Methylovirgula sp. 4M-Z18: one gene and its partner. The protein of the gene in region 1 interacts with the protein of each later gene in a pairwise test. Links are inferred from orthologs where the notes say so. Each region holds a gene or a part of one and is shown in the gene's direction. Other genes may lie near its edges.

Region 1 (4,610 bases):
TGCCGATCGGCATTGACGGTGAAGAGGTAGTTGAGTCCGTCCCGGAAGACGAGGGCGGTCTCCGGCACGGTAAGTGCGTTGGTGGTCTGCAGCTCGATCTCGCCGGTCGCGTAAAGGCCGACGGGTGAATGCGCCTCGGCCGGCAGCGCCACATAGACGATCGCACGGCCTGTATCGGTATTCACCGTCGGGCCGACCAGTCTGACTTTCCCCTCGACACGCGTGTTGCCGGGACCGACGATTTCGGCCGTGAGACCTTGCCTAATATGCGGGAGATAGCGCGCCGACACTTCGGCTTGCCATTCGACACGCTGTTGCCGCAGCAGCCGGAAAACTTCGGTGCCGGACGAAACCACAGCACCAAGCTGCGCCGAGCGGGATGTTATGAGACCGTCGTCAACCGCTGTGATCGTCGTCTGGTCGACCTTGATCTTCTGGCTCGCCAATGCGGCGTCCGCCGATTCGAGATCGGCCGTCGCCGTCTGCTCCGCGACCAGGTATTCCGCGACTTTCTCGTCCGACAGCGCGCCGCTGGCCTGCACCTTGCGCGCGCGGTCGGCGTTCGTCTTCGCCTTGGCGAGATCGGCCTTCGCCGTCTCCAGCGCAGCCTCCTCCTTGCGCAGGTCCGCGAGCACCGAGTCCTGCGCGAGCCGGGCAAGGGGCTCGCCCTTCGTGACCACCGATCCGACGTCGACGAGAACCTCCGTGATGCGCAGGCCGCTGATCTCCGACGCGATGATGGCCTCGTGCCAGGGCTTCAGCCAGCCGGTCGCAGGGACAGATTCGGGCCATTGCCGTTCGGCCGGCGTCACGATCGCGACGGTGAGGGCGGACGCATCGACCTGTTGGTGCGCAGCCGGCTTCGTGACCGTCATGGTGACGGCTGCGGCCTCGTCCTGCTCCCCACGGGAGGGCGGATCGGCGAAAAGGAAAAGAGCGCCTGCTCCCGCGAGCAGGGCAATGAGAAGAAGCTTGAGCCGCATTAGAGAAGAGTCCCTTGAGCTTTTGTCTTTTCCGGTGCCGGTGCGGACGGCTTAAGGTCCCAGCCTCCGCCGAGAGCTTTGTAAAGCGCGATCCAGTAGCGCACGGCATCGCGTCGGACTTCGATGAGCGTGATTTCCGCTGACTGCGCCGAGCGCCGCGCCTCTTCGCGGTCGAGCAGGCTCGCGCCGCCGGCTTTCCAATTGGTATCGATCGAGTTGAAATAGGTTCGGTAATTGCTGGCCGCCGTGGCGGCGTCGCCGATGCGCTTGCGGGTGCTGTCCACCCGCACAAGATCGGTCTCGATGTCGGAGATCGCGCTCAGCACGCCGGACTTATATTTGGCGACCGCCTTGTTGTAGTCGGCGATCGCACTTTCGACTGCGGCACTGCGCGATCCGCCATCGAGCAGGGGAATCGTCAAGGACGGACCGAAGGACCAAGGCAAGGATGCTCCGGTCGCAGTGGAACCGCTGACCGTGAGCGATCCCGAGAGGCTCAAGCTTGGATAGAGATCGGCCTTTGCCGCGCCGACATCGGCCACGGTTGCCGCAACCTCCTGTTCGAGGGCGCCGATGTCCGGACGCTGCCGCAACGCTGCCGCGGGCACTGCCGCAATGCGCAAATTCTTCGGTGTCGGGATGTCGTTCTTGCCCTTGGCGAGAAGCTGCCTGACGCGTATCTCGTCGCCGCCGGTGAGTTCGGCGAGCGACTTGACCAGCACCTCGCATTCGGCACGCTGCTCCGTCAGTGTGGAGGAGGAGGAGGCCGCGCTTGCCCGTGCCAAGGCGAGATCGGAGGTGGAGGTCAGGCCGGAAGAGGCAGCCGTTTCCGTCGCGCGAATCGTGTCCCGTTGCGAGGCAAGTTCGACGCTATAGGCGTTCTCGATCTGGCGGCAGGCGCGGTACTGCACATAGTCATCGGCGACTTCGGCGGCGAGGGAGACGCGTGCATCGTGCCAATCGGCCACCTCTTCGCCGATCCGCTGGCGGGCCGCTTCGCTCTTTTGCCGGTTCTTGCCGAACAGGTCGATCTCCCAGGAGGCGTCGAGGCCGCCGCTCGATGTCGTCCCCGCCTCAATACGGTTGACCGTATCGCCGCTGGTGCCGGACCCAGAGACGGAGCCCGAGCCGCTGAGGCTCGGAAACAGGCTCGCACGTGCAGAAGCTAACGTCGCGCGGGCCTTTTCGATATCGGCGATCGATGAATCGAGGCTAGGGTTCTCAGCCTCCGCATGGCCGATGAGAGCAGTCAGCGACGGATCGTTGAACGTCGACCACCAGGATTCGAGGTTGGACACGTGGCCGTCATGTGGCAGCGCCGCGTGCCAGGCAGTCGCAATCTTCGCGTCGGCCGACTGCAACTCGGAGAAGCTGGCGCAACCCGAAAGCATCAAACCAAGAGCGACAACGCCGCAGCGAACAATATAGCGACCAGCCGGCCTCATCACCGCCCTTTACGATCTCCTGAACACGCGTTGGAATTAGCGGATCGAACGTAAAGTGCGGTCAAAGGTGCGTTAAGATAGGTAAAATCTCGTGCCTGACCTGCCTTCGTTCTGTATGTCTTCGTGGCACGGATGATGGGCGTTCAGTATGGAAAAGGTTCTTCTTGTCGACGATGATGTGGAACTCACCACGCTCCTCAAGGAATATCTCGTTGAGGAGGGCTTCGACGTGTCGACCGCGCATGACGGGCGCACGGCGATCGGATTGGCGACGTCGCACGCCGTCGATATCGTCGTGCTCGATATCATGATGCCGCGCATGAACGGCATCGAACTGCTGCAGCGCATCCGGCGCACGAGCACTGTGCCTGTCTTGATGCTCACGGCCAAGGGCGATGATGCCGATCGGATTGCCGGGCTCAACCTCGGCGCCGACGATTATGTGCCAAAGCCCTGCTCGCCCGGCGAGCTCGTGGCGCGGCTGCGCGCCATCCTGCGCCGATCGGGCCGTGCAGCGCCCGCACCGGAAGAGCTGCGGGCCGGCAATCTCGTCATGCATCCCGCAAGCCGGATCGCCGAGTGGCGCGGCAAACCGCTCGAACTGACCGGGACCGAGTTCAGTCTGCTCGAAGTGCTGGCCCGCAACGTCGGCCAGCTCGTATCGAAGCAGGAGATTTCCAAGTGTGCTTTCGGCAGAACCTTGACGCCGTTCGACCGCCGCATCGACGTTCACATCAGCAGTGTCCGCCACAAGCTCGGAGCACGGGACGACGGGCAATCCTGGATACAATCGGTGCGGGGGCAAGGCTATCAGCTTTTGCGAGATCGATAATGCGGCGCCTGTTCTGGAAGTTTTTCACGATCATCTGGCTCACCATGGTGGCCTCGATCGGGGTGCTGTTCGCTGTGAGCGCCCTCTTCCAGATCGCGCCGCTGACCCACGTGATCGAACGCGAACGCCAGGCCTTCGCACTCAATGTCGCGGCGCAGCTTCTGGCGCATCATGGAAAGGATGCCGCCGTTGCATTCGCGTCCGAAGCCGCCAAGCCGCCCACGCCGATCAGCCTCACGATTGCTCAGGTCGCGCCCGTCGGTGGCTGCGTCCTCACAACGGACGTGAACCAGCGGGAGGTCGAAAGCGGCGGCGACTGTTATCGCGTTATCCTTCATCGGCAAGAATTCGGTTTCGTATCCGAAGCTTGGCCAAGGCTCGTCCCCTGGCTGTCGGCATTGTTGGCCGCTGCGGTCGCCGCCTATTGGGTAGCGCGCTACCTCATTCGGCCGGTCGCGCAACTTCGCATTGGCCTGAGCGCATTGGCCGCCGGTCGCTTCGATATCCGTATCGGCGACAAAATGCAGGGCCGAAGAGACGAGGTCGCGGCGCTCGCTCACGATTTCGACGCCAGCGCCGCTCGTTTGGAGGAGTTTCAGAAATCGCAGCAGCGGCTTTTTCACGACGTGTCGCATGAGCTTCGCTCGCCCCTGTCGCGCCTTCAGGCCGCGATCGGCGTGCTGCACCAGAACCCCGCAAAGCTCGACGTTATGATGGACCGCATGGTTCGCGAAGTCGAACGGATAGACGGCTTGATCGGCGAGATCCTGACGCTCGCTCGGCTGACGGATCGGTCGAACGCCGGACTGGAGGTACAAACGCTCGATGTGATCGATCTTTTGAACGACATCGTCGCCGACGCGGCCTTCGAAGCACAAGCGCGCAAGATCCATGTTTCGCAGCAAGGTGTGCAGACATTCGTCGCCGAGGTGAACGGCGAGCTGATCTATCGGGCGTTGGAAAACGTCATCCGCAATGCCGTCAAATACACATCCGACGGCTCACAGGTCTCGGTTCGCACGCGGGTAAAGGACGACACGTTGCGCATCGTGGTCACGGATGAAGGGCCTGGGGTGCCGGCGTCCGAGCTCGAGCGAATTTTCCAGCCGTTTTCGCGCGGCGAGGATGCCGTCGTCCGCGGCGGATATGGTCTCGGCCTCGCCATCACCAAGCAGGCCGTCGAGCGGCACGGCGGCCGCGTCACCGCGTCAATCGCCGACACCGGGGGCCTGGCCGTCACTCTGGAAATATCCGGAATGAGTGGTGGAGGGCTGCAACGTGCGAAAAATTAGAGCGTGCTGACTTTAGATCGAAGCACAGTTGCGATGTCCGAGAGACGTAAAGGACCGC
Region 2 (4,621 bases), 4.5 Mb from region 1 along the record:
GCCCGTTCGGCGGGCACAAGGCCGGCGGCAAGCCGGGCCAGCAGCAGCGGCGGCGCTTCCACGGCGGCAAGCCGCGCAACGCCGGCGAGCGCCGCGCGTCAAACGGACAATAAGCCGTTCTCCCTTCTCCCCGCTCACAAACCGGGTTTACCCGGTTTGTGCATTCTTGATGCTGAACTCGGCAACAGCCGAGTTCAGTTCGGGGAGAAGGAATCACCGTGCCTTAAGCTGCACCTTCACGCCGAATCTTTGCGCGATGAACAGGCCGCCGTGCACCAATCCGCCTTGATCGATGCCATGGCCGATGCCGAGCGATAGATGCCATTCGCACGGGATATCGGCCTTGCCCAGCGCGTCGGCGGAGAGAAACAGATTGTCGACGGTCAGCACCTCGTCCATGTCGCCATGCACTAGCAGCACTGGCGGCGGCGCGCCCTTGCTGTTGCGCGCCTTTGCCTCGCTCAGGTGCTCGGGGCCAACGAGCTGGCCGGAATAGCCGACGATCGCGGCGGGGGCGATGTTCCGGCGCAGGCCGGTGTGCAGCGCCATCATCGTGCCCTGGCTGAAGCCGACGAGGCACAGATCGGCGTCGGTGAGATTCTGCTTTGCAAGTTCGGCATTGAGAAACGCGTCCAGCGTCGGCCGGGCCTGCGTGACACCGCGCCAGCGCTCGTCCGCGTCGCGGAAGGTGAGCGCGAACCATTGCCGCCCGCCGCCGCCCATGCCGCAGGGCTCGGGCGCATGCGGCGCGACGAAGGCGGCATCCGGCAAAAGCCCCTGCCATTGCCGGCCGATATCGATGAGATCGTCGCCACTGGCGCCGTAGCCGTGCAGAAAAACCACGAGCTGTTTGGCCTTGCCCGATCTTGCGGGCAGCCTTGGGCCGGAGAGTGTGGGTGCCATGGGAAAAACTCCTTAACCGCGAAGATGCAGCGCCAGCCCGAGCGCGATGGAGAACATCACCAAGGCAATGATGAGATCTAATATGCGCCAGGCAAGCGGCGATTGAAACAAAGGCGTCAGCAGCCGCGCTCCATAGGCCAGGCCGAAGAACCACAGGAATGACGCACTCATCGCGCCAAGCGCGAAAGCGACGTGCTCATGAATCGGGAAGCGCGCCGAAATCGACCCGAGCAGCACGACCGTGTCGAGATAGACATGCGGATTGGCGAAGGTCAGCAGCAGCGTCATCAGGATGGTGGCGCCGAGCGGGCCGGACTCACCGCCCGCCGCCCGCAGCGATTCGGTGTGCCGGGCGCGCTGCAGCGCCTTGAACCCGTAGAAGGCGAGAAAGGCGATGCCGAACAGCGTGACATAGAACAGCACGTCCGGATTTTTCTCGACCAAAGTGCCAAGGCCGCCGACGCCGGCGGCGATCAGCACGGCATCCGAGAGCGAGCAAAGCAGCGCGACCGGAAACACATGCTGGCGCAGCAATCCTTGGCGCAGCACGAAGGCATTTTGCGCGCCGATAGCGACAATGAAGCTCGCCCCGAGCAGAAAGCCGGTGGACGCGGCGGAAAACGAGAAATTCATGGGAAAAGGCGGGCGGGACGAAGCATGGCCAGCCGAATAGCATTGATCGGGGGATTCGAACAGCTTGAAAGGAGCGCGAGCTTCCCAATACCCGCCTCGCTTTTTTCCGCCCATCGGCTATATAGGGACGCGAAATTTCTTGGAGTTTGCTTGTGAACCGTCCCTTTCGCGTTCTTCCCATTCTGGCGCTCGTTGCGCTCGTCGGTCTGTCCGGCTGCGGCCGCAAGGGGCCGCTCGCACCCCCGCCGCCGCCCGACGCGGAGCAGAAGGTCGACGCCAACGGCAAGCCGGTGAAACAGAAGCAGAGCCGCAAAAAAGTGCCAATCGTGCCGCCGAAAATCGATACGCCCGCCGACTGGCTGCTTTAAGGTCTAACAATGCATCATTTTTCTTACGTGAACGGCGTGCTCCACGCCGAGGATGTCGATGTGCGGGACATCGCCCGCGCCGTCGGCACGCCTTTCTATTGCTATTCCACCGCGACACTCGAGCGCCATTACCGCGTCTTCGCCGAGGCTTTCGCCGGCACCGATGCGCTGATCTGCTATGCGATGAAGGCCAATTCCAACCAGGCCGTGCTCGCCACCTATGCCCGCCTCGGCGCCGGCGTCGATGTGGTGTCGGAGGGCGAATTGCGCCGCGCCCGCGCGGCCGGCATTCCGGGCTCCCGCATCACGTTTTCGGGCGTCGGCAAGACGGCGCACGAAATCGCTTACGCGCTCGACGAGCGCATCCGCTGCTTCAATGTGGAATCCGAGCCCGAATTGCACGAACTGTCGCGCATCGCGAGCGAGAAGGGCGTGACCGCGCATATTGCCTTGCGCGTCAATCCGGATGTCGATGCCAAGACCCATGCCAAGATCTCGACCGGCAAGTCGGAGAACAAATTCGGCGTGCCGATCTCGACCGCACGCGCGGTCTATGCCGAGGCCGCGAAACTGCCCGGCATCAAGGTCAGCGGAATCGACATGCATATCGGCTCGCAGATCACCAATCTCGAGCCGTTCGACGCGGCCTTCGCACTGCTCGCCGATTTCGTCCGGCAATTGCGCGCCGACGGCCATACGATCGAGCATATCGATCTTGGCGGCGGCCTCGGCATTCCGTATCGGGCGGATCACGATCCCGACACCTATCACCCCGCTATTTACGCGCATATCGTCAAGCGCCATACCCATAATCTGGGTTGCTCGCTGGTGTTCGAGCCGGGCCGCTTGCTCGTCGGCAATGCCGGCATTCTGGTGACGCAGGTGATTTACGTGAAGCACGGCGACGGGCGCAATTTCGTCGTCGCCGACGCCGCGATGAACGATCTCATCCGCCCGACTCTGTACGAAGCGCATCACGAAATCCTGCCCGTTCTGCAGGCGCCGCAAAACGGCGCGACCCTGCATGCCGACGTGGTCGGCCCCGTGTGCGAGACCGGCGATTATCTTGCGCTCGACCGCGACCTGCCGCGGGTGAAGGCTGGCGATCTTCTCGCAATCATGTCGGCGGGCGCCTATGGCGCGGTGCAATCGGGCACCTATAATTCGCGCCTGCTCGTGCCGGAAGTTCTGGTCAAGGGCAGAAATTTTGCGGTTGTGCGGCCGCGCCCGACCTACGACGATCTGATCGGGCTCGATCGCCTGCCACCCTGGCTGAGCCAAGTAAGCCCGTGACCGATTACATCAAGAAAATCCTCGAGGCGCGTGTCTATGACGTTGCGGTGCAATCGCCGCTCGACAAGATGGTGCGGCTGAGCCAAAGGCTCGATTGCTCCGTCCTGCTGAAGCGCGAGGATTTGCAGCCGATCTTTTCGTTCAAGATTCGCGGCGCGTACAATCGCATCGCGCGCCTTTCGCTTGACGCGCGCAAGCGCGGCGTGATCTGCGCGTCGGCCGGCAATCACGCGCAGGGCGTTGCTTTGTCGGCGCATCGCTTGGGCATCGTCGCGACGATCGTGATGCCAGTCACGACGCCGCCCATCAAGATCGATGCGGTGCGCTATTGGGGCGGCAAGGTCGTACTGCACGGCGATACGTTCGACGAGGCCTATGCGCACGCGCGCGCGCTGGAATCGCAAGAAGACCTGACCTTCGTGCATCCTTATGACGATCCGGATGTGATTGCGGGACAGGGCACGGTGGGCATGGAAATCCTGCACCAGCATCCCGAGCCGATTGAGGCCGTCTTCGTACCGATCGGCGGCGGCGGTCTCGCTGCTGGCGTTTCAGCCTACATCAAATACCTGCGGCCCGAGACGAAGGTGATCGGCGTCGAGCCGGTCGATGCCGCCTCGATGACCGCGGCGCTGCACGCGCAGGAGCGCGTCATTCTCAACCGCGTCGGCCTGTTCGCCGATGGCGTTGCGGTGCGCCAGGCAGGCGCCGAGACGTATCGCCTCTGCAAAGATCTGCTCGACGGCACGATCACCGCCGACACCGACGAAATGTGCGCGGCGATCAAAGACATTTTCGAAGACATGCGCGTGATCGCGGAGCCTGCCGGAGCTTTGGCGCTCGCTGGCCTCAAGACCTATGCCGCGCAAAACCCCACGCGCGCAGGCGCTTTGATCGCGATCAATTCCGGCGCCAACATGAATTTCGACCGGCTGCGCCACGTGGCCGAGCGCGCCGAAGTCGGCGAGGAGCGCGAGATTCTGCTCGGCGTCACGATCCCGGAAGAGATCGGCTCCTACCGCCGCTTCATCCAGGTGCTCGGCAATCAGACAGTGACGGAATTCAATTACCGTTACGCCACGGGCCAGGAAGCCAATGTATTCGTCGGCATTCGCCTGCGCGATGCGCGCACCGAGAAGGCGCAGATTTTAGCGCAGCTCACGGCGCTCCGCTACAAAGTGGTCGACATGAGCGCGAACGAGTCGGCCAAGTTGCACGTGCGCTACATGGTCGGCGGCCGCGCGCCCGATCTGCAGGACGAAGTGCTCTTGCGTTTCGAGTTTCCCGAACGCCCCGGCGCGCTGATGAAATTCCTCGACGGCGTCGGCGGCGATTGGAGCATCACGCTCTTCCACTACCGCAACCACGGCGCGGACTACGGCCGCGTGCTCGCCGGTCTGCAAGTGCCGCTGGCCGAGCGGGAA

What was found. Proteins that work in one complex are often made in the same cells at the same time.
Region 2: the proteins of V9T28_RS00550 (region 1) and lysA interact in binary tests that used the Escherichia coli proteins (3 or more experiments, as listed by UniProt). The link is inferred for Methylovirgula sp. 4M-Z18 from one-to-one orthologs.

What each region holds. Positions count from the first base shown.
Region 1 is NZ_CP149574.1:125,233-129,842, forward strand. The notes cover bases 1,632-4,418. They hold V9T28_RS00550 (response regulator transcription factor), read left to right. Parts: upstream 1,632-2,576; coding sequence 2,577-3,260; downstream 3,261-4,418. Other genes in these bases: V9T28_RS00545 (efflux transporter outer membrane subunit), read right to left, coding at 1,632-2,428; V9T28_RS00555 (sensor histidine kinase), read left to right, coding at 3,260-4,418. In the rest of the region: V9T28_RS00540 (efflux RND transporter periplasmic adaptor subunit), read right to left, coding at 1-875; more of V9T28_RS00545, read right to left, coding at 983-1,631; more of V9T28_RS00555, read left to right, coding at 4,419-4,552. UniProt on the Escherichia coli protein: Response regulator member of the two-component regulatory system CpxA/CpxR which responds to envelope stress response by activating expression of downstream genes including cpxP, degP, dsbA and ppiA.
Region 2 is NZ_CP149574.1:4,672,645-4,677,265, reverse strand. Bases 1,258-4,055 are described here. They hold lysA (diaminopimelate decarboxylase), read left to right. Parts: upstream 1,258-1,913; coding sequence 1,914-3,197; downstream 3,198-4,055. Other genes in these bases: ilvA (threonine ammonia-lyase, biosynthetic), read left to right, coding at 3,194-4,055; lptM (LPS translocon maturation chaperone LptM), read left to right, coding at 1,689-1,904; V9T28_RS21635 (LysE/ArgO family amino acid transporter), read right to left, coding at 1,258-1,536. Also shown: V9T28_RS21645 (DEAD/DEAH box helicase), read left to right, coding at 1-113; V9T28_RS21640 (alpha/beta hydrolase), read right to left, coding at 214-903; more of V9T28_RS21635, read right to left, coding at 916-1,257; more of ilvA, read left to right, coding at 4,056-4,621. UniProt on the Escherichia coli protein: Specifically catalyzes the decarboxylation of meso-diaminopimelate (meso-DAP) to L-lysine. Is not active against the DD- or LL-isomers of diaminopimelate.